Regions from separate parts of the Pseudomonas sp. GW821-FHT09E12 genome, predicted to be linked through region 2. Evidence: riboswitches for the same ligand, from Rfam matches in the RefSeq annotation. Region 2 holds a riboswitch; the other holds the start of a gene.
The links. Region 2 has a riboswitch for cobalamin ahead of cobW (cobalamin biosynthesis protein CobW). Riboswitches for the same ligand answer to the same signal wherever they lie in the genome.
Positions count from the first base shown of each region.

Region 1 (10,127 bases), on a different contig from region 2:
GCCATCAGCGCCGCCGCGCTCTGCCCTTCCCAGGCACCGAAATGCAGCTCCTGCAGATCCGGGTCCAGGGTCACCGGCAGCGCCAGGCGCGCCCCCTGCTCCTCGGCAAAACGCGCGCAGCGTTGCAAGGGCGAACTCACCAGCCGATCCCAGGGCCCCCGGCCTGCAACAGCAGCACGCATCTGCTGCCATCCGGCATCGGTCAGGGCATCGTCGAGGCTGCCGCGCAGGCCACCACCGAGCTCGGTTTCGCCGTGGCGCAGCAGGTCCAGGCGCAAGGTCATGCCGGACGATCCGCCACGGCCGCTTCGGCAAAAGTCGCCATCTGCCCGTGCAGGTCGCAGGCCAGGCGCAGCAACGGCACCGCCAGCGCCGCGCCACTGCCCTCACCCAGGCGCAGGCCGAGGTCCAGCAAAGGCTCGGCCTCGAGGGTTTGCAGGATATGCCGATGCCCCGGCTCGGCCCCACGGTGGCCGAACAGCAGCCACGGGCGGCACTCGGGGTTCAGCCGCACCGCCACCAGCGCCGCCACGCTGCAAATGAAACCATCGACCAGCACCGCGACGCCTTCCTGGGCACAGGCCAGGTAGGCCCCAACGAGCGCGGCGATCTCGAAACCGCCAAGGTTGAACAAAGTCTGCAAGGCATCGCCACGCTGGGCGGCATGCCGGCTCAAGGCCCGCTCGATCACCTGCGCCTTGTGGCTGACACCCGCCGCATCCAGGCCGGTGCCCGGCCCCGCGAGGTGCGCCACCGGAATATCCAGCAAGGCGCAGGCCACGGCGCTGGCCGCGGTGGTGTTGCCGATGCCCATCTCGCCGCCGATAAACAGTTCGCTGCCCTGCTCGACGGCCCGCAGCACACTGTCACGTCCGGCCTGCAGGGCCTGCTCGCCCTGGACCTGGGTCATGGCCGGCCCCTCGACGAGGTTCCGGGTGCCCGCCCCCAGGTTCAAATGCCGCACGCCGGGCAGGTTCAAGCCGGGCGTCACCGTGCCGAGATCGACCACTTCCAGGCGTGCCCGCAGCTGCCGCGCCAACACGCTGATGGCTGCGCCGCCGCTGACGAAGTTGTGCAGCATCTGCCCCGTGACTGCCTGCGGATAAGCCGAAACACCCTCGGCCACCACCCCGTGGTCGCCGGCGAAAATCGCAATCCACAGCTGCTCCAGGCCAGGCTTGACCCGCCCCTGCAAGCCGGCCAGCTGTACCGCGACCCGCTCCAGCTGCCCCAGCGAACCCGCGGGCTTGGTCAATTGCTGCTGACGCGACTGCGCCGCCTCCAGGGCTTGAGTGTCGAGCGCCTTGCACGGCCGCAGCCACCAGAAGTCATTCATAACGCAGTTCCTTTCAGAGTCAGGGGCAGGCCGGCCACCGTCAGCACTACCCGCTGACAACGCTCGGCCAGGGCTTGATGCAGCCAACCGGCTTCATCGACATAACGGCGAGTCAATTCGCCCAGCGGCACGACACCCATTCCGGTCTCGTTGCTGACAAAAATGATTTCGCCCGGCAGCGACGCCAGGCACTCCAGCAGCGCTTCGCGCTCACTGGCGAGCCGCTGGGCATCCTCCAGCAGCAACAGGTTGGTCAGCCACAAGGTCAGGCAATCCACCAGCAGGCAGCGCTCGGCGCTCGCGCTTTCGCGCAGCACCCGCGCCAATTCCAACGGCTCCTCGATCAATGCCCATTGGGCCGGACGCCGTTCGCGGTGATGCGCGATGCGCTGATTCATTTCGCCGTCCAGCGCCTGGCTGGTGGCGATATAGGTCACGGCCAGGCCGCTCCCGCCGGCGAGCTTTTCCGCCAGGCGACTCTTGCCGGAACGGGCACCGCCGAGGATCAGTTGCAACATGCTTGGAAACCCTTGAATTGAGGTACAGCCACAGCGGCGCGGCAATGCCGGCACCGACGCTCTAAAGCCCGCAAAGCTGGCGTAGGTGCTCGGTGTCCAGGTGCCGCTCCACCAGATCGGCCAGGCGCTCGATATCGCGCTCGCGCAAGGCGTGGTAGTCGACCGCCTGCACCTCGCGCAAACCCGCCCAGCGCAGCAACGCACTGCAGGCCGCCGGCGCCTCGAACAGACCGTGCAGGTAGGTGCCGAGAATCTGCCCGTCGTCGCTGCGCGCGCCGTCGCAGCGACCGTCGTCCAGGGTCACGGCGGCCAGTTCCAGCGCAGGCCCCGTCGTGACGCCGGCATGGATCTCATAACCGCTGACCTCGGCTTCCTCCAGCGCCAGACGTCCACGCACATTGCGCAGCTGCTTCTCTTGTTCCAGCACCGTTTCGAACGCCAGCAGCCCCAACCCCGCGCTGGAGCCTGGCGCGCCTTCCAACCCCAAAGGGTCGTGCAGCTGCTCGCCGAGCATCTGCAAACCGCCGCAGATGCCCAGCAGCTTGCCGCCGTAGCGCAGGTGCCGGGCGATGGCCGTGTCCCAGCCCTGGGCGCGCAGGTACGCCAGGTCGCTGCGCACGCTTTTCGAGCCGGGCAGGATGATCAGGTCGGCCGGCGCAATCGCCTGGCCGGGACCGATGAATTGCAGGTCCACCTGGGGGTGCAGGCGCAGCGGGTCGAAGTCGGTGTGATTGCTGATGCGCGGCAATACCGGCACCAGTACTTTCAGCACCTGCTCGGCCTTGTCGGCCTGACGCTGGTCGATACCGTCTTCGGCTTCCAGATGCAGGTCCAGCACATAGGGCAACACGCCGATCACCGGCTTGCCGGTACGCGCTTCGAGCCAGTCGAGGCCCGGTTGCAACAGGGCGATATCACCGCGAAAACGGTTGATGATGAAACCTTTGACCCGCGCCTGCTCGCTTGGCGACAACAGCTCCAGGGTGCCCACCAGATGGGCGAAAACCCCGCCACGGTTGATGTCAGCGATCAGCAGCACCGGGCAGTCCACCGCTTCGGCAAAGCCCATGTTGGCAATGTCGCCGGCCCGCAGATTGATCTCCGCCGGCGAGCCCGCGCCTTCCACCATCACCACCGGATAGGCCGCGCTCAGGCGTTGGTGAGAGGCCAGCACCGCCTGCATGGCGATAGCCTTGTAGTCGTGATAGGCCACGGCATTCATGGTGGTCACCGCGCGACCGTGAATGATCACCTGGGCCCCGGTGTCACTGTTGGGCTTGAGCAGCACCGGGTTCATGTCAGTGTGCGGCTCCAGGTGCGCGGCCTGGGCCTGTACTGCCTGGGCCCGGCCGATCTCGCCACCGTCGGCGGTCACCGCGCTGTTGAGGGCCATGTTCTGCGGTTTGAAGGGCACGACGCTGACGCCCTGGCGCGTCAGCCAGCGGCAGAGCGCCGTCACCAGGGTGCTTTTACCGGCGTCGGAAGTGGTGCCCTGCACCATCAGGGTGGTCATGGATGTTCCTTGGCGTAGGCGACGAAGGCCTGTTCGAGACGCGACCAGTCGGCTTCGTCGGCCGGCAGGCCGAAGCGCAGGCTGCTGTTGTGGGTGAACAGCCGCAGCAGGATGCCCCGGCGCGCCATGAACTCATGCAACAGCTCGGCGCGATCGGTGATCAGCCACTGGAACAGCGCACAGCCACCCTGGGGTTTCAGGCCGTGGCGCTCGAGCAGTTGCGCCAGGCGCAGGCTCGCCGCTTCGCTGCGCACGCGTTGCCGCTCATGGCCTTGGCTGTCACGCAGGCACACCTGGCCCAGCACCCGGGTCGGCCCACTGACGGCCCAGGGGCCGACCTGCTCGGCCAGCAGCTTGAGCAGCTTGCGCTCGGCCAGCACGAAGCCCAGGCGCACCCCGGCCAGGCCGAAAAACTTGCCGAAGGAACGCAGGACGATCAACCCCACCTGATCGGCCTGGGCCGCCAGGCTCAGCTGGGGAGTGTTGTCCATGAAGGCTTCGTCGACCACCAGCCAGCCACCGCGCTGCGCCAGGCGCGCATGCCAGTCCAGCAGGCGCTCCGGGGTCAGGCTCAAGCCCGTGGGGTTGTTCGGGTTGACCACCACCAGCACGTCCAGGCTGTCGAGGAAAAAGTCCACTTCCTGTTCCAGCACTTCCCGCACGATGTAGCCGCTGCGGCGCCAGGCTTCGGCGTGCTCGGCATAACAGGGCGACAGCACGCCGACCTTGCCGGCGCGGCGCAAACGCGGGAGCAGCTGGATCGCAGCCTGGGAACCGGGCACCGGCAACACATGGGCCGCGCCGTAGTAGTCGCGGGCCGCCTGCTCCAGGCCATCGTCGGTTTCCGGCAGGCGCGCCCAGGCCCGCATCCCGATCTCGGGAATCGGCCACGGCCAGGGTGCCAGGCCGCTGGACAGGTCCAGCCAGTCGGCCTCGGCGATGCCGTATTGCTCGGCCGCCTTGCGCAGGCGGCCACCGTGCTCAAGCATAGAACTCAGCTCCCACGCAGAGAATCAGCAGCCATAACCAGACCCCGCGCTGCACCAGTTGCCAGCCGCGATCGATGGACGAGGCATCGGCCGCCACGCCTTCGCCCAATTGCGGGCGCTGATGCAGCTCGCCGTGATAGATCGCCGCGCCGCCTAGCTCGACGCCCAGGGCCCCGGCCCCGGCCGCCATCACCGGCCCGGCATTCGGGCTGTCCCAGGTCGGCCCCTGGCGGCGCCAGCATTTCAGCGCCAGGCGGGTCTTGCCCAGCAACGCGTAAGTCAGGGCTACCAGGCGGGCTGGAATGTAGTTGAGCAGGTCGTCGATCTTCGCCGCCGCCCAGCCGAAACGCTCGAAGCGTTCATTACGATAGCCCCACATCGCATCCAGGGTATTGCTCAGGCGATAGAGCACCACGCCCGGCGCACCGGCCACGGCAAACCAGAACAAGGCGGCGAACACCGCATCGCTGCCGTTTTCCAGCACCGACTCGGTGGCGGCGCGGGCGACTTCGGTGGCATCCAGCTCGCTGGTCTGCCGGCTCACCAGATAACCGACCCGCTGCCGCGCCTGGTCCAGGTCGTCGCTGCGCAAGGCCTGGGCCACCGGCTCGACATGCTCGCCGAGGCTGCGCAGGCCAAGGGCGCAATACAGCGCCAGGATCTCGAACAACCAGCCGATGTAGGGCAGCCAGGAAAACAGGGTTGCCAGCAGGGTCAGCGGCAGCACCGCGATGACCCAGGCGGTGACGCCATGACTGCGCCAGCCGCGGCCACCGGAGTTGAAGCGTTGCTCGATGCGATCGGCAAAACGACCGAACGCCACCAGTGGATGCCAGCGCTTGGGTTCGCCCAGCAACGCATCCAGCGCCACTCCGGCGACACTCAGCAACGCCACACTCATTGACTCACTCCCCAGTAATTTTCATACAGCAATTCACTCAGCGGACGCTCCCGCGCCCAGCCTTCGAGCACCAGCATCGGCGCCGGGTAAAACTCGCCGACCGGGCCCAGGCACAGCACCGCCAGCGGCTTGGCCCCGGCCGGCAGGCCGAGCAGCTCAGCCAAGGCAGCAGGCTCGAACAGCGACACCCAGCCCATGCCCAACCCTTCGGCCCGGGCCGCCAGCCACAGGTTCTGAATCGCGCAGGAAAGCGAGGCCAGGTCCATTTCCGGCAGGGTGCGGCGGCCAAAAATATGCCGCTCACGGTCGTCCATCAGCGCCGCCACCAGGACCTCGGCGCAGTCGTTGATGCCTTCGACCTTGAGCTTCATGAACTCATCGGAGCGTTCGCCCAGGGCCTCGGCGGTGCGTACCCGCTCCTCTTCCACCAGTTGCTGGATTTGCCCGCGCAACGACCGGTCACTGATACGGATGAACCGCCAGGGCTGCATCAGGCCGACGCTGGGCGCCTGGTGCGCCGCCTCCAGCAGGCGACACAAGACCTGCGGCTCGACCGAGCCACCGACGAAGTGACGCATGTCACGACGCTCGGCGATCGCGCGATAGACCGCGTCGCGCTCGGCCGCGGAAAAGGCGTTGTCGCTCATGGGCGCCGCGCGAGCACGCTCGCTCCTGCCGGCGCCAGCAGGGACGCCACCGCTTCGGGGTTGGACGGAAAATAGAAATGCACATAAGAGGCGGTCATCCGCCCTTCGCGGTAAACCGCTTCCGCGCCGCGCCCGCCATTCGGGCTCAGGCCGCGAGCGATCGGCGCAAGCTCGGTGCTGGTCAACGAATGATGATAGGTATGCCCGCGCAACGAACCTTCCGGCAACTCCACCGCCTGCAAGGCCAGGGCCGCCAGGCGCTTTTGCATCACCGCATCGCCGGGCAACAGGCCCAGCAGTTCGGCGCGCTCGCCGTCGACGTCGGTCAGGGAATCCAGCAGATACAACATGCCGCCACACTCGGCGAGCAAGGGTTTGCCTGCGGCGTGATGCGCGCGGATCGCGCTGAGCATCGAGCCGTTCGCCGCCAGCGCCCGGTGATGCAGTTCCGGGTAACCGCCCGGCAGGTACAGGCTGTCTGCCTCAGGCAGCGTCGCGTCATGGATCGGCGAGAAAAAGACCAGCTCGGCGCCCATGGCCCGCAGCAGATCCAGGCTCGCGCCATAGGTAAAGGCAAAGGCTTCGTCGCGGGCCACGGCAATGCGCACGCCGGCCAACAACGGCTCAACGGCAACCACCTGGGGAGCGGCGAATGCCACGGCGGGCGGCAAGGCCACTTCGCAGCTGTCCGCCAGGGCTGCGGCCGCGGCGTCGAGACGCAGATCCAGATCGTTGAGTTCGCTGGCCTGCACCAACCCCAGATGGCGGCTGGGCAGTTCGATGCCGGTCTCCCGGGACAGCGCGCCGTACCAGCGCAAGCCCTCGGTCAGGCTGCCTTCGAGCAACTGCGCATGCCGCAGGGTGCCGACGCGGTTGGCCAGCACGCCGGCGAACGGCAAGTCCGGCTGATAACGCGCCAGCCCCAGCGCCAGGGCGCCGAAGGTCTGGGCCATGGCCGTGCCATCAATCACCGCGAGCACCGGCACGCCGAAATGCCGCGCCAGGTCGGCGCTGGACGGCGTGCCGTCGAACAACCCCATCACGCCTTCGATCAGGATCAGGTCTGCCTCGCCGGCGGCCTCCCACAACAGGCGGCGGCTTTCCTGCTCGCCGACCATCCACATGTCCAGTTGATACACCGGCGCACCGCTGGCGCGCTCGAGGATCATCGGGTCGAGAAAGTCCGGGCCGCACTTGAACACGCGCACCTTGCGTCCCTGATTGCGATGCAGGCGGGCGAGCGCGGCGGTCACGGTGGTCTTGCCCTGACCGGAAGCCGGCGCGGCAATCAATACCGCCGGGCAATGACGGGCATCACTCACAGTTCGACGCCTTTTTGCGCTTTGATCCCGGCCTGGAAGGCATGCTTGACCATGCCCATTTCGGTGACGGTGTCGGCCAGCTCGATCATCTCTGGCTTGGCGCCACGTCCGGTGACCACCACATGCTGCATCGGCGGTCGCGCCTGCAGGTCGCTGAGCACCTGATCCAGGTCCAGATAGCCGTGCTTGAGGGCGATGTTCAGTTCATCGAGCACCACCAGGCCGATCGTCGGATCGCTCAGCAGTTCGCGGGAAACCGCCCAGGCCGCTTCGGCCGCGGCGATGTCGCGCTGGCGGTCCTGGGTTTCCCAGGTGAAGCCTTCGCCCATGACATGGAAACGCACCTGCTCCGGGAAGCGCCGGAAGAACAATTCCTCGCCAGTGCTGTTGCGGCCCTTGATGAACTGCACCACGCCGCATTGCATGCCGTGGCCCATGGCCCGCGCGAGCATGCCGAAGGCCGAGCTGCTTTTGCCTTTGCCGTTGCCGGTCAGCACCAGCAGCAAACCGCACTCGTTCGGCGAGTTGGCGATGCGTTCATCGATCACGGCTTTTTTGCGCAACATGCGCGCCAGATGGCGTTCGTCACGATCGGGGGATTCAGTCATGGGGCAGCTCTCCGTTGGGGCTGGATAACGGGGGGCAGGAATAGGAATAGACGGCGCAAGCCTGGCATCGCCCACCGTGATGCCGTTGGATGGATCAGGCCGGTCTCCGGGCTTGTGAGTGGCTGGGATGCCCAACTGCGCGCCTTCCCATGTCGACAGTCGACACAGTGGCATCAGGCGCAGTCTTGACTCACTTACCGTTGCGGGGGCAGCGCCGGAATCGTCGTGCGTGCGCCTTCGGCACGCGTACTCACCGGCTTCCCTGTTTCACTCTGTCGACCCAAGGCCACAGAGCACCTGAAACAAGTCGCGAAGGTTAGAGGGTTGGGGGTGGAGCGTCAATTAAAGCCCCGCAGATCGGCGAATGCTGCATATCGGAAAAATGACGCCAATCTTGTGCCACACTCAGTGCAGTGATATCAAATAGCCATAATCTCGTTAAAAAACTCCAATATCTGAACAATAATAGGAAAAGTCCGATGCAAGGCATGATCATCAGCAATCCGAAACTGGAATTCCTGCGCCCTGCCCTGGAACGCTGGTTCGATTGCATCGACCGCTACAACACCGTGCGCGGCGATAACGAAAGCCCGTACTGGTTCGACGAAAAAGCCAACCTGGGAATGCTCTCGGCGGCAGCCTGGATGGCGGAGATGGTCACCCTGGAACACGCACCGAGCAAAAAACAGCTCGAGGACGGCGACCGCAGCGGCCGCACCGACCTGTACATCGCCACGCAGGAGGAACGCGTCTATATCCAGACCACCCAGCGTTGGCCCCGGGTCAACAGCCTGCACCTGACCCAACCGTTGCTGGATGCCGCCAGCGACGCGAAAAAAGCCAGCTACCCCAGCGACCTGAAACTTGGCTGCCTGTTCGTCACGCCACAGAAAACCCAGCACAGTGCCACTCCGGAAGAATTGCAGGACATGGTCGACGACCTGCAAAAGGAACACTGCTGCGCCGTGGCCTGGTACTTCCCCTATGCGTACCGCAAATTGCGCAACGAAGCCGGCAACTATCACCCCGGCGTTGCCGTGCTGTTCAAGGAAGCACGCTGAGCAGGTGGAACCATCGTCCATCTGTGCTTCTCTATGACTACACCGACTTCGTGCATTCATAGGGAAATCAGCATGCTCAAGCTTCGATACGCAATCCTTGTCGCCGTCGCCGCAGGCCTCGCCGCCTGTGGCGAGACCTCCACCCTCCAGGTCTCCGACGGCACCGGCCCCTCGCCGAAACTGCCCGAACCGAACAAAACCCTGTTCCCGACCGTGAACATCGCGCCCGCAATCGGCTGGCCGCAAGGCGCCAAACCGGTGGCCGCCGCCGGCACCCAGGTCGCCGCATTCGCCGAAAGCCTGGACCATCCGCGCTGGTTGTACGTGCTGCCCAACGGAGACGTACTGGTGGCGGAGACCAACGCCCCACCCTCCCCCGATGACAGCAAAGGTATTCGTGGCTGGATAGCCAGCAAGATCATGAGCCGCGCCGGGGCCGGCGTGCCCAGCCCGAACCGCATCACCCTGCTGCGGGACAAGGATCACGATGGCGTGGCGGAAACCCGTACGGCATTCCTGGAAAACCTCAACTCGCCGTTCGGCATGACCCTGGTAGGCAATGACCTGTACGTCGCCGATACCGATCGCCTGCTGCGCTTCCCCTACAAGGACGGCGACACCAGGATCAGCGCCCAGCCGACCAAGGTGGTGGACCTGCCTGGTGGCAAGCTGAACCACCACTGGACCAAAAACGTGATTGCCAGCAAGGACGGCAGCAAGTTGTACGTCACGGTCGGCTCCAACAGCAACGTCGGCGAAAACGGCATGGACCAGGAAGAAGGCCGTGCCGCCATCTGGGAAGTCGACCGCGCCAGCGGCAAGCAACGGATTTTCGCCTCAGGCCTGCGCAACCCCAACGGCATGGCCTGGGAGCCGCAAAGCGGCCAGCTGTGGACCGCGGTCAACGAGCGCGACGAGATCGGCAGCGACCTGGTGCCGGACTACATCACCTCGGTCAAGGACGGCGCCTTCTATGGCTGGCCATTCAGTTATTACGGCCAGCATGTGGACGTGCGAGTCACTCCGCAAAACCCGGACCTGGTGGCCAAGGCCATCGCCCCGGATTATGCCGTCGGCCCGCATACCGCCTCCCTGGGCCTGGCCTTCGCCGAAGGCAGCAAGCTGCCGGCGCCGTTCACCCAAGGCGTGTTCATCGGCCAGCATGGCTCGTGGAACCGCAAGCCCCACAGCGGCTACAAAGTGATCTTCGTACCCTTCGCCAACGGCAAGCC
Region 1 is NZ_JBWKOM010000006.1:471,262-481,388, reverse strand. Features, by position in the region: gene cobC (alpha-ribazole phosphatase family protein) at 1-284, opposite strand, end outside; gene cobT (nicotinate-nucleotide--dimethylbenzimidazole phosphoribosyltransferase) at 281-1,336, opposite strand; gene cobU (bifunctional adenosylcobinamide kinase/adenosylcobinamide-phosphate guanylyltransferase) at 1,333-1,854, opposite strand; gene AC07PQ_RS20540 (cobyric acid synthase) at 1,916-3,367, opposite strand; gene cobD (threonine-phosphate decarboxylase CobD) at 3,364-4,356, opposite strand; gene cbiB (adenosylcobinamide-phosphate synthase CbiB) at 4,349-5,257, opposite strand; gene bluB (5,6-dimethylbenzimidazole synthase) at 5,254-5,904, opposite strand; gene AC07PQ_RS20520 (cobyrinic acid a,c-diamide synthase CobB) at 5,901-7,226, opposite strand; gene cobO (cob(I)yrinic acid a,c-diamide adenosyltransferase) at 7,223-7,834, opposite strand; cobalamin riboswitch at 7,915-8,150, opposite strand; gene AC07PQ_RS20510 (hypothetical protein) at 8,314-8,895, shown strand; gene AC07PQ_RS20505 (PQQ-dependent sugar dehydrogenase) at 8,968-10,127, shown strand, end outside.
Region 1: linked by a shared signal. The riboswitch ahead of cobO (cob(I)yrinic acid a,c-diamide adenosyltransferase) and the one ahead of cobW (cobalamin biosynthesis protein CobW) in region 2 are both predicted to bind cobalamin.

Region 2 (10,127 bases):
GCTGCCGGTGGCCCACACCGGGCGCACGCCCATCAGCGCCATGGCCTGGGCGATATCGTCGCCGCCGGTGCGCATGGTCGCCGTGCCCCACACCGACAGGCCTAGTTGGCGCAGATGGTCGCCATGGTCCTGCAGGTGCCGTTCGAGGATCAGGTTGGCCGACTGGAAACCGATGCGCCAGGCGGTGGTGGTCGGCAGGTTGCGCACGTCCACCGAGTAGAAGTTGCGCCCGGTGGGCAGCACGTCCAGGCGTCCACGACTCGGTGCGCCGCTGGGCCCGGCCGGCACGAAACGCCCGCCCAGGGCATCCAGCAAGCCACGCATTTCCGCCGGGCCGCAGGCATCCAGGCGCGGCGCCACTACCTCGCGCAGGCTGTCGATGATCGCCTTGACCTCGCTCCAGCCGGGCTCGTTCAGTTGCTCGACCTCACCGGCCAAGGCCGCTTCTATCAAGCGCCCGGCAAACAGCTCCAGGCGCTCGCGGGTATCGCCGGCAGTGCGCCACAGCTGCTCGCTGAGGTCCTGCAATAACTGTGGCCGGCGCCCGCTCCAGGGTTCGGCCAAGGCGCAGTCCAGCGGATCGAAGCCCAGCTCGAAGGCCTTGGCCAAGGCCCGCAACAGGCTCGACTGCGCGCCCCGGCCATCGCCACGGGGAATGCGCAGCAAGGCCAGCAAGGTGTCGATACGCAGACGGCCCACGGGCGATTCGCCGAACACATGCAGGCCGTCGCGGATCTGCGACTCCTTCAGGTCGCACAGGTAGGTGTCCAGGCGCGGCAGCCACAGCGCCGCGTCGGCCTCGCCGTCGAGCTGCCCGTCCAGTTGCAGTTCACGGTCGATCCGGGTCACCCGCACCAGTTTGAGAATGTCTTTCTGCAACTCGCGGGCGCGGCGCGGATCGAGCAACTGGGCTTCGTAGTACTCGTCGGCCAGCAGTTCCAGGTCGCGCAGCGGGCCGTAGGTTTCGGCGCGGGTCAGCGGCGGCATCAGGTGGTCGATGATCACCGCCTGGGTCCGGCGCTTGGCCTGGGCGCCCTCGCCCGGGTCATTGACGATGAATGGATAGATATTCGGCAGCGGCCCCAGCAGCACGTCCGGCCAGCAGCTTTCGGACAGGCCGACGCCCTTGCCCGGCAGCCACTCCAGGTTGCCGTGCTTGCCAACGTGGATCAGCCCGTGGGCGCCGTAGGTCTGGCGCAGCCAGAAGTAGAACGCCAGGTACCCGTGGGGCGGCACCAGGTCCGGGTCGTGATAGACCGCGCTCGGATCGACCTGATAACCGCGCGCCGGCTGGATGCCGACAAAGGTCAGGCCAAAACGCAGGCCGGCGATCATCAGCCGCCCGCCGCGGAACATCGGGTCGTTTTGCGGCCCGCCCCAACGTTCCGTCACCGCCAGGCGGTTGGCTTCGGGCAGCGCGTCGAACATGGCCTGGTACTCCTCCAGCGCCAGGCTTTGCTGGCACGGGCGCAGGTCGAGGCTATCCAGGTCATTGCTGACGCCACCGAGCAGTTGCTGGATCAGCGCCGTCCCGCTGTCCGGCAACTCGGCCGGCAACGGATAACCCTCGACGTGCAGCGCGCGCAGGATATTCAACGCCGCCGCCGGCGTATCCAGGCCCACGCCATTACCGATACGGCCGTCGCGGGTCGGGTAGTTGGCGAGGATCAGGGCGATGCGTTTTTCAGCATTCGGCAGCTGGGCCAGATCAACCCAGCGCCGCGCCAGTTCGGCGACAAAATCCATGCGCTCGGGGGCGGAGCGATAGCAGACCACGTCCGACTGGCTGCGCTCGCTGCGCCAGGCCAGGTCCTTGAAGCTGATGGGCCGGCTGATGATGCGCCCGTCCAGTTCCGGCAAGGCAATGTGCATCGCCAGGTCCCGCGGGCCCAGGCCCTGCTCGCTGGCGCGCCAGCCGGGTTCGTTGTCCTGGGCGCAGATGGCCTGGATCACCGGGATATCGCGGCGGAACGGCCGCAGGTGCGGCGCCTCCGGGCTGGACTGGGCAAAGCCGGTGGTGTTGAGGATCACCCCGGCCTCGACTTCATCCAGCAGCTCCTCGACCACCGCCAGGCAACCGGGCTCTTTCAGGCTGGCCAGGGCTATCGGCAACGGGTTCAGACCCGCCGCCAACAAGCGCCGGCAGAACTCATCGATAAAGGCGGTGTTGGCCGCCTGCAAATGCGAGCGGTAGAACAGCAGCGCCGCCACCGGCTGGCCGGCCCGCCAATCGGCGTGCCAGTCGCTGAGGGCGGCGCTGCTTTTGTGCGGGTGGTAGATCGCCGTGCGCGGCAGGGTCTGCGGCTCGGACCAGTGGTAATCGCGCCCCAGCCAGCCACTGGCCAGGCAGCGGTACAGGTTCAGCGCATTGCCCATGCCGCCCTGGCGCAGGAAGTGCCAGAGGCGCTCGCGGTCGGCGGCGGGCACCGTGCTCAGGTCGCTCAGCTCCGGGTCCGGACGATCGTCACCCGGCACCAGGATCAACTGCACGCCGCGCTGCGCCAGCTGCACCAGTTGCTCGATGCCATAACGCCAATAGGCGATGCCACCGTGCAGGGAAATCAGGATCACCTTGGCGTGGCGCAGCACCTGGTCGACATACAGGTCGACCGAGGCATGGTTCTGCACCTGCATCGGGTTGGCCAGGCGAAAGCTCGGGTAATCCTCCGGCAGTTGCTGCGCCGCTTCGGCCAGCAGCGCCAGGCTGGAGTCGCCGCTGCACAGGATCACCAGCTCGGCGGGGGTCTGTCCAAGGTCGGCAATGTTGTCATCCGACACGAAACCGCCGGGCTGGGTCCTGAGCAGGTGCATGACTTACACGCTAAGCGCGGCGCGCAATTGCGCTTCGAGCAGGGTCGCGTCCAGTTCCTGGCCGATCAGCACCAGGCGCGTGGTACGGGCTTCGTCGGCGCCCCACTGGCGGTCGAAGTGCTTGTCGAAACGCGTGCCCACGCCCTGGATCAACAGGCGCATCGGCTTGTTGGGGATCGCCGCGAAACCCTTGACCCGCAGGATGCCGTGCTGCACCACCAGTTGGGTCAGGGCGTCCAGCAGCAGGCTTTCGTCGGCCTGGGGCAGCTCGATGGAGATGGAATCGAAGGCGTCGTGGTCATGATCATCATGATCGTCGCCATCGTGGTGATGGTCATGATGGCTGTGGCGGCCGTCGATGTGTTCTTCCGAGCCGTTGCCCAGGCCCAGCAGCACGTCCAGCGGCAGGCGACCGCTGCTGGCTTCGATGACTTTCACCGCCGGCGGCAGCTCCTCGGCCACTTCCAGGCGCACCTTGGCCAGGTCTGCCGGGCTGATCAGGTCGGCCTTGTTGAGGATCACCAGGTCGGCGCTGGACAGCTGGTCGGCGAACAGCTCATGCAGCGGCGACTCATGGTCGAGGTTGGGGTCGAGCTTGCGCTGGGCGTCGACCTGGTCCGGGAAGGCGGCAAAGGTACCGGCGGCCACGGCCGGGCTATCGACCACGGTGATCACCGCGTCGACGGTGCAGGCGCTGCGGATTTCCGGCCATTGGAAAGCCTGGACCAAAGGTTTTGGCAGGGCCAGGCCGGAGGTTTCGATGAGGATATGGTCGAGGTCGCCGCGACGGGCCACCAACTCGCGCATCACCGGGAAGAACTCTTCCTGCACGGTGCAGCACAGGCAGCCGTTGGCCAGCTCAAAGACGCGACCGCTGGCTTCTTCCTCGGTGCAACCGATGGAACACTGCTTGAGGATCTCGCCGTCGATGCCCAGCTCGCCGAACTCGTTGACGATCACCGCGATGCGTCGACCCTGGGCGTTGTCCAGCATGTGCCGCAGCAAGGTGGTTTTTCCCGAGCCGAGGAAGCCGGTAACGATGGTGACGGGAAGTTTGGCCAGTGTTTTCATCGGATGCCCTTTGGCAAGGTGGCGGGCATACGGGACGAGAGCCGCGCAGGCAACTGCACGGAAGGGTTCGCCACCGGATCACCCCGCCCGGTTGTAGTGAGAATCAGGTCCGAGGCAGGTCTCCTGGCTGACGGTGTGCCGGTCGTTCGACTGGCCAACGATGCGCCTTCCCGCCGCCTGGCAGTGGCCTTGCATCGTTCATCACCATTTACAGTTGCGGGGGCAGCCGCGGCTTGGACCGCGTTCCCTTCTTAGCTTCGACAGACGCCGAAGAACCTCGAAAGCGCAAGGCTACGCAGAGCTTGGGGGGCGGTCAATGTTCATGCAGCGCGAGGACAGGCCAATTGCGATCGAAAACGAGAACCCTTGCCAATTGACGCCCCTCCCTCGCCCATGCTCTCCTACACACCTTGTTACGGGTGCCCTTCACAGGGTGAAACGGGAAACCGGTGCGTCACAGGCCAAAAGCCTTGATCAGTCCGGTGCTGCCCCCGCAACGGTAAGCGAGCGAAGAATCAGATCCACTGTGCCAGCAGTCCGGCATGGGAAGGCGATTCTTGCAGGCGTGGCGCAAGCCCCGCCCCTCGCGAGCCCGGAGACCGGCCCGCTACACAGTCATAACAAACCCGCGGTGGGCGGGCGCTGTTAATTCCCCGCGAGCCCGTCTCGCGGGGTTTTGCTGCGCTCGATTCACCCGCTGACACACCAGAGGGAAGCGCCATGTCGATCATCAGCAGCACCAGCCATTCCAGCAACAGTACCGCCACCCTGAGCCAACGCCTGGTCGCCGCCATCGGCGCCTCGATCCTCGGTGCGTGCCTTGTGTATTTCGCCGGCTTCTCCCATATCGAAGCGGTGCACAACGCCGCCCACGATACCCGCCACAGCGCCGCCTTCCCTTGCCACTGAGACCTGCCGACATGATCAAGCGTATCGCGCAAACCGCGGGGTTCACCGGGTTGCTGGCGGCCCTGTTGCTGACCCTGCTGCAAAGCTTCTGGGTCGCACCGCTGATCCTGGAGGCGGAAACCTACGAGAAGGCCCCGGCCGCCCAGCATGAAGAAGCGCATGAGCATGCCGCCGGCACCGCTGCCCACAGCCACGACGCCGAAGCCTGGGAGCCGGAAGACGGCTGGCAGCGCGTGCTGTCCACCACCGGCGGCAACCTGGTGGTCGCCGTGGGGTTCGCCCTGATGCTCGCCGGTCTCTACACCCTGCGCGCGCCGAACCGTACTTCCCAGGGCCTGCTCTGGGGCCTGGCCGGTTATGCCACTTTCTGCCTGGCGCCGACCCTCGGCCTGCCGCCCGAACTGCCGGGCACCGCCGCCGCGGACCTGGCGCAACGGCAGGTCTGGTGGGTCGGTACCGCCGCTTCCACCGCGGTCGGCATTGCCCTGATCGTCTTCGCCCGGAACTGGCTGCTGAAAGCGCTGGGCGTGGCCATCCTCGCCGTGCCGCACCTCATCGGCGCGCCACAGCCGCAAGTGCATTCGATGCTCGCCCCGGAGGAGTTGGAGGCGCAGTTCAAGATCGCTTCGCAGCTGACCAACGCCGCGTTCTGGCTGGCCCTGGGCCTGATCAGCGCCTGGCTGTTCCGCCGCAAGAGCGACGATCAGTACTCGGCATGACGCAGGCCAGCACAGCGCCGCCCCTGGTGGTCGGCCTGGGCTGCCAGCGGGGCTGCCCGGTGGAGACCTTGCGCGCCCTGCTCGACCAAACCCTGAGCACCCACCGCATCGACCCCGGGCAGATCAAGGCCCTGGCCAGCATCGACCTGAAACGCGAGGAACCCGGGCTGCTGGCCCTGGCCGCGCAACTGGACTTGCCCCTGACCTGTTTCAGCAGTAACCAGCTGACGCCTTATGTGCTGCAACTCAGCCATCGTTCGCAGATCGCCTACGAGCGCACCGGCTGCTACGGCGTCGCCGAAAGTGCCGCCCTGGCCCTGGCCGAACACCTGGCCCGAAGCCCGGCAAGGCTGCTGGTCCCGCGGCAGAAATACGCCCAGGCGACCCTCGCCTTGGCCTGCTCCGGGCAAATCTTCGATAATCCCCGCCGCTGATCATGAGCAATCTTCATCTGTGAGGTTGCCTCGCCCCTTTTTTCACAGGAGAACGCCATGACCGTCTTTTTTATCGGCGCAGGTCCCGGCGACCCGGAACTGATCACCGTCAAGGGCCAGCGGCTGATCCACAGTTGCCCGGTCATCATCTATGCCGGCTCCCTGGTGCCCGAAGCAGTGCTCCAGGGCCATCGCGCCGAACAGCTGGTCAACAGCGCCGAACTGCACCTGGAGCAGATCATCGAGCTGATCAAGGACGCCCATGGCAAAGGCCAGGACGTGGCCCGGGTACATTCCGGCGACCCGAGCCTGTACGGCGCCATCGGCGAGCAGATTCGCTGTCTGCGCGAGCTGGGCATCCCCTTCGAGATCATCCCCGGCGTGACGGCCACCGCGGCCTGCGCGGCCTTGCTGGGGGCCGAACTGACTCTGCCGGACGTCGCCCAGAGCGTGATCCTGACCCGTTATGCCGACAAGACCTCGATGCCCGCCGGCGAGGCATTCGCCAGCCTGGCCGCCCACGGCACCACCATGGCGATTCACCTGGGGGTCAACCACCTGGAAAAGATTGTCGCCGAGCTGCTGCCCTACTACGGCGCCGACTGCCCGATTGCCGTGGTGCACCGGGCGACCTGGCCGGATCAGGACTGGGTGCTGGGCACCCTGGCGGACATCGCCGAAAAGGTCCAGGCCAAGGGTTTTCGGCGCACGGCGCTGATCCTGGTGGGCCGAGTGCTGGCCACGGACAGTTTCAGTGAGTCGTCGTTGTATCGCGCGGGGCATGCGCATTTGTATCGGCCTTGAGGGTGTATCGCGAGCAAGGCGCCGCAAGACACCTGGAATAATGGGCATAAAAAAACGGCGCTCACGGGGCGCCGTTTTTCATGTTCGCAGCGAACGCCTTAGTAGTAGGCGTTTTCTTTCTGCGTGTGGTCGGTGACGTCACGTACTCCCTTGAGCTCGGGAATGCGCTCGAGCAGGGTGCGCTCGATGCCTTCCTTCAGGGTCACGTCGGCCTGGCCGCAGCCTTGGCAACCACCACCGAACTGCAGCACGGCGATGCCGTCCTCGACCACATCGATCAGGCTGACCTGGCCGCCGTGGCTGGCCAGCCCCGGGTTGATCTCGGTTTGCAGGTAGTAGTTGATGCGCTCGTTGACCGGGCTGTCGGCGTTGACCATCGGCACCTTGGCGTTGGGTGCCTTGATGGTCAGCTGGCCGCCCATGCGGTCGGTGGCGTAGTCGACCACCGCGTCATCGAGGAAACCTTCGCTGAAGGCGTCGATGTAGGCGGTGAAGCTCTTCAGCCTCAGGGCTTTGTCTTCGGGCTTTTCTTCACCCGGCTTGCAATAGGCAATGCAGGTCTCGGCGTACTGAGTCCCTGGCTGGGTGATAAAGATGCGGATGCCAATGCCCGGGGTGTTCTGCTTGGAGAGCAGATCAGCCAGATAATCGTGGGCGGCGTCGGTAATGGTAATAGCGGTCATGGAAATTCCTCGCAGGCGTGGGCGCAGTTTACGCCAATCGGCGTGCCGGACAAAGTCCTAGTATTTTTGTCGGGATAGACCTTGGTCGATAGGCCCGCGCTGCGTGGTCGACGCAACGCCTGGGATTTTTTACAAGGCTTTTCCCGGGATGGGCCGGGCCGCAACCTGAGGGCTGCGGCCCGGAATTTCAAGGGCCTGGTGCCTTCAGAGGTTCTCGTAGCGGTTCATGTCCAGTACGCCCGCCTCTTTCGGATCGGTCTCGAGGATGTACTGGGTCTGGTCATGGAAGTACTGCCAGAACTGCGGATGGCTGCGACGGATCCCCCAGCGCTCGACGATTTTCTCGAAACGGTGGGCGTCCTTGGCGTTTTCCATCTCGGCCACGAACTCCGGCACCTGCCCGGCGGGAATGTTGAACATGAAGTTCGGGTAGCTGCTGAGCACGCCCGGATAGATGGTCAGGGTGTCCAGGCCGGGCTGGTAGCGCAGCGACTCGCCCAGCAGGAACGCCACATTACTGTGGGCGCGGTTGCGCAGCATGCTGTAGAACACCCGCTTGCCGCTCGGTGCCTGGATGCGCAGCATGGTGGCCTCCGGCAACAGGTCGATGACCCGCATGCCGGCCGCCGGCCGCGAAACCAGGCCGCTGAGGGCCTGTTCGGCATTCTGCAGTGCCGGGTCGATGTTCGGCCGCGAGCAGTAGGCTCCGTCACAGCGGTTGATCGGATCGGGCCGCGCATTGAGGTCGCCGTAACGGTTCAGCAACTGGTTGGCGAAGTCGCGTTTCGGGTCCTTTTCGTCCAGCACCAGGGCGCTGGCCTTGTCGTCGTCGATGGACTCGTAGTCCAGCCACATCTTGAACTTGCCGCTGTTCTGGTACCAATCGTCGAGGAAATCCTCGCGGGTGCCGGCGGGCATCAAACGCAGGAAGTTCTGCTCGGCGCCGTTGCGGATCAGGTCGAAGTACAGCCGGGTCTGCGCCTGGTGCGAGACATTGCCGAACACATCGAAGTTGACCGCCAACTGGTAATAGGTGCGCTCCAGCAGCGGATAGTCGAACAGCCACATCGTCTGCGGCACCTCGCCGATCAGGCCCTTGGTCACCGAGGCGCTGTCGAAGTGACGGAAGATGCTCAGCAACGCATTGTCGTTGCCCGCCCACAGGGTCGACCAGCTCGGCGGCGGCGCATCGGCGTAGGAATCACGACGCAGGATCTCGTATTCGTTGCGCTTGTCGCGGTAGGCCAGCCACAGGCTCAGCACGCTGCCGACGTCATCGTTCTGCCCGGGCATGGCCAGCAGCGGCGTGGCCTGGCCGCGGTAGGCCGGGTCGGTGATATAGAGGTCGTGTTCCGGGGCCTGGAACAGCGCCCAGAAGTTGTCACGAATCACGTCGGTGGCGATCTGCCCGCGACACACCGGGCCGCGGATAAAGGTGCGCACGAAGTACTCGGCGTTATCCAGCATGAACTGGTAGCGGGCCTTGGCCGGAATCGCCTCGAAGGTTTCGAACGGATTGGCGCGGCGGCCCGGGCCATAACCCGGCAGCGCAGTGACCTGGTAATCGCCGCTGTAGAACAGGGTCTTGATCCGCGCCATCTTCGCCGCGCTCAGCGGGTAGGTGATGTGGGTCTTGTGCACAATCACCCCCTGCACCGGCCACAGGCGGTAATACACCTGGGTGCCCGGGTCGTCGTTGGGCCGGCGGGTGTTGATCAGGTCGATCGGCTGGCCGCTCGGCGTGCGCGAACGCACCCACTGGAAGAAATGCCCCGGCTCGCCGCCCTCGAAGTAGATATGGGCGAGGAACCAGTGCTCGAACAGCCAGCGGGCCACCAGGCTTTCCCGGGCGCCTGGGGCGTTGAGCAGGTTTTCCCACTGCAGCACCTGCATCGCTTCCCTGGCGCTCGGCGCCAGGCCCTGCTCGTCGATCGGCGCACCGGAAGCCAGCCAGCGTTGCAGGGTCTGGTATTGCTGATCGGTCAGGCCGGTCACCGCCAGCGGCATGCCTTCGCGCGGATGGGCCCGGGCATAACCGTCGAATTCGGCCGGTTGCGCGCACATGTTCTCGCGGTTCAGGCCCAGGACGATGTTGTCCGGCAGCTTGGCGTTGGGTTGCAACGGCGTCTTGTGGCCCAGTTCCAGCATGCGCGCCATCAGCGCCGCCTGGCTGCCCTGGGCGTCGAGCACCGAGTAGAAGCCCATGCCCTGCCAGGCGTGCTTGCCGGAAGCATCGTAGAACAAGCGGGTCGGCGTCTGCGCCTTGCTGCGCTCGCCGTCGTACACCGGGATCTTCGAGGCGCCGCGGGCCGCGCCCTCGCCGCTGCCCAGGTTGAGCTGGCACGCCGAGTCATAGCAGGCGTGGCAGGCCACGCACTTCTCGGTGAAGATCGGCTGGATATCGCGGGTGTAGGAGATCGCTGGCGCGGGACCCTGGGCGCTGGCGAGCGAACTTAAAAGCAGCAGCACACTGCCGATGACAACGCGGTAAGACATATCCCTGGTCCAATCCATAAGAAAATCCGGCGATTCTACCGGGCCAGCACGGCCACCAACATGAGCGATATTCATGCAAAAGTGCCGCATGCTCTAAAAGCGCACAGGTTTGCTATGATCCTCGCCCTTCGTAATGGCCCTTCCAGGTAGTCTTTCATGTCCGATCGCAGCACGCGCCTCCAAGCCCTTCAGCAAGCCCT
Region 2 is NZ_JBWKOM010000001.1:735,077-745,203, forward strand. Features, by position in the region: gene cobN (cobaltochelatase subunit CobN) at 1-2,811, opposite strand, end outside; gene cobW (cobalamin biosynthesis protein CobW) at 2,815-3,882, opposite strand; cobalamin riboswitch at 3,979-4,177, opposite strand; cobalamin riboswitch at 4,283-4,504, shown strand; gene AC07PQ_RS03340 (CbtB domain-containing protein) at 4,603-4,791, shown strand; gene AC07PQ_RS03345 (CbtA family protein) at 4,803-5,510, shown strand; gene AC07PQ_RS03350 (cobalamin biosynthesis protein) at 5,507-5,944, shown strand; gene cobM (precorrin-4 C(11)-methyltransferase) at 6,002-6,748, shown strand; gene nfuA (Fe-S biogenesis protein NfuA) at 6,847-7,431, opposite strand; gene AC07PQ_RS03365 (fatty acid cis/trans isomerase) at 7,636-9,927, opposite strand; gene metH (methionine synthase) at 10,084-10,127, shown strand, end outside.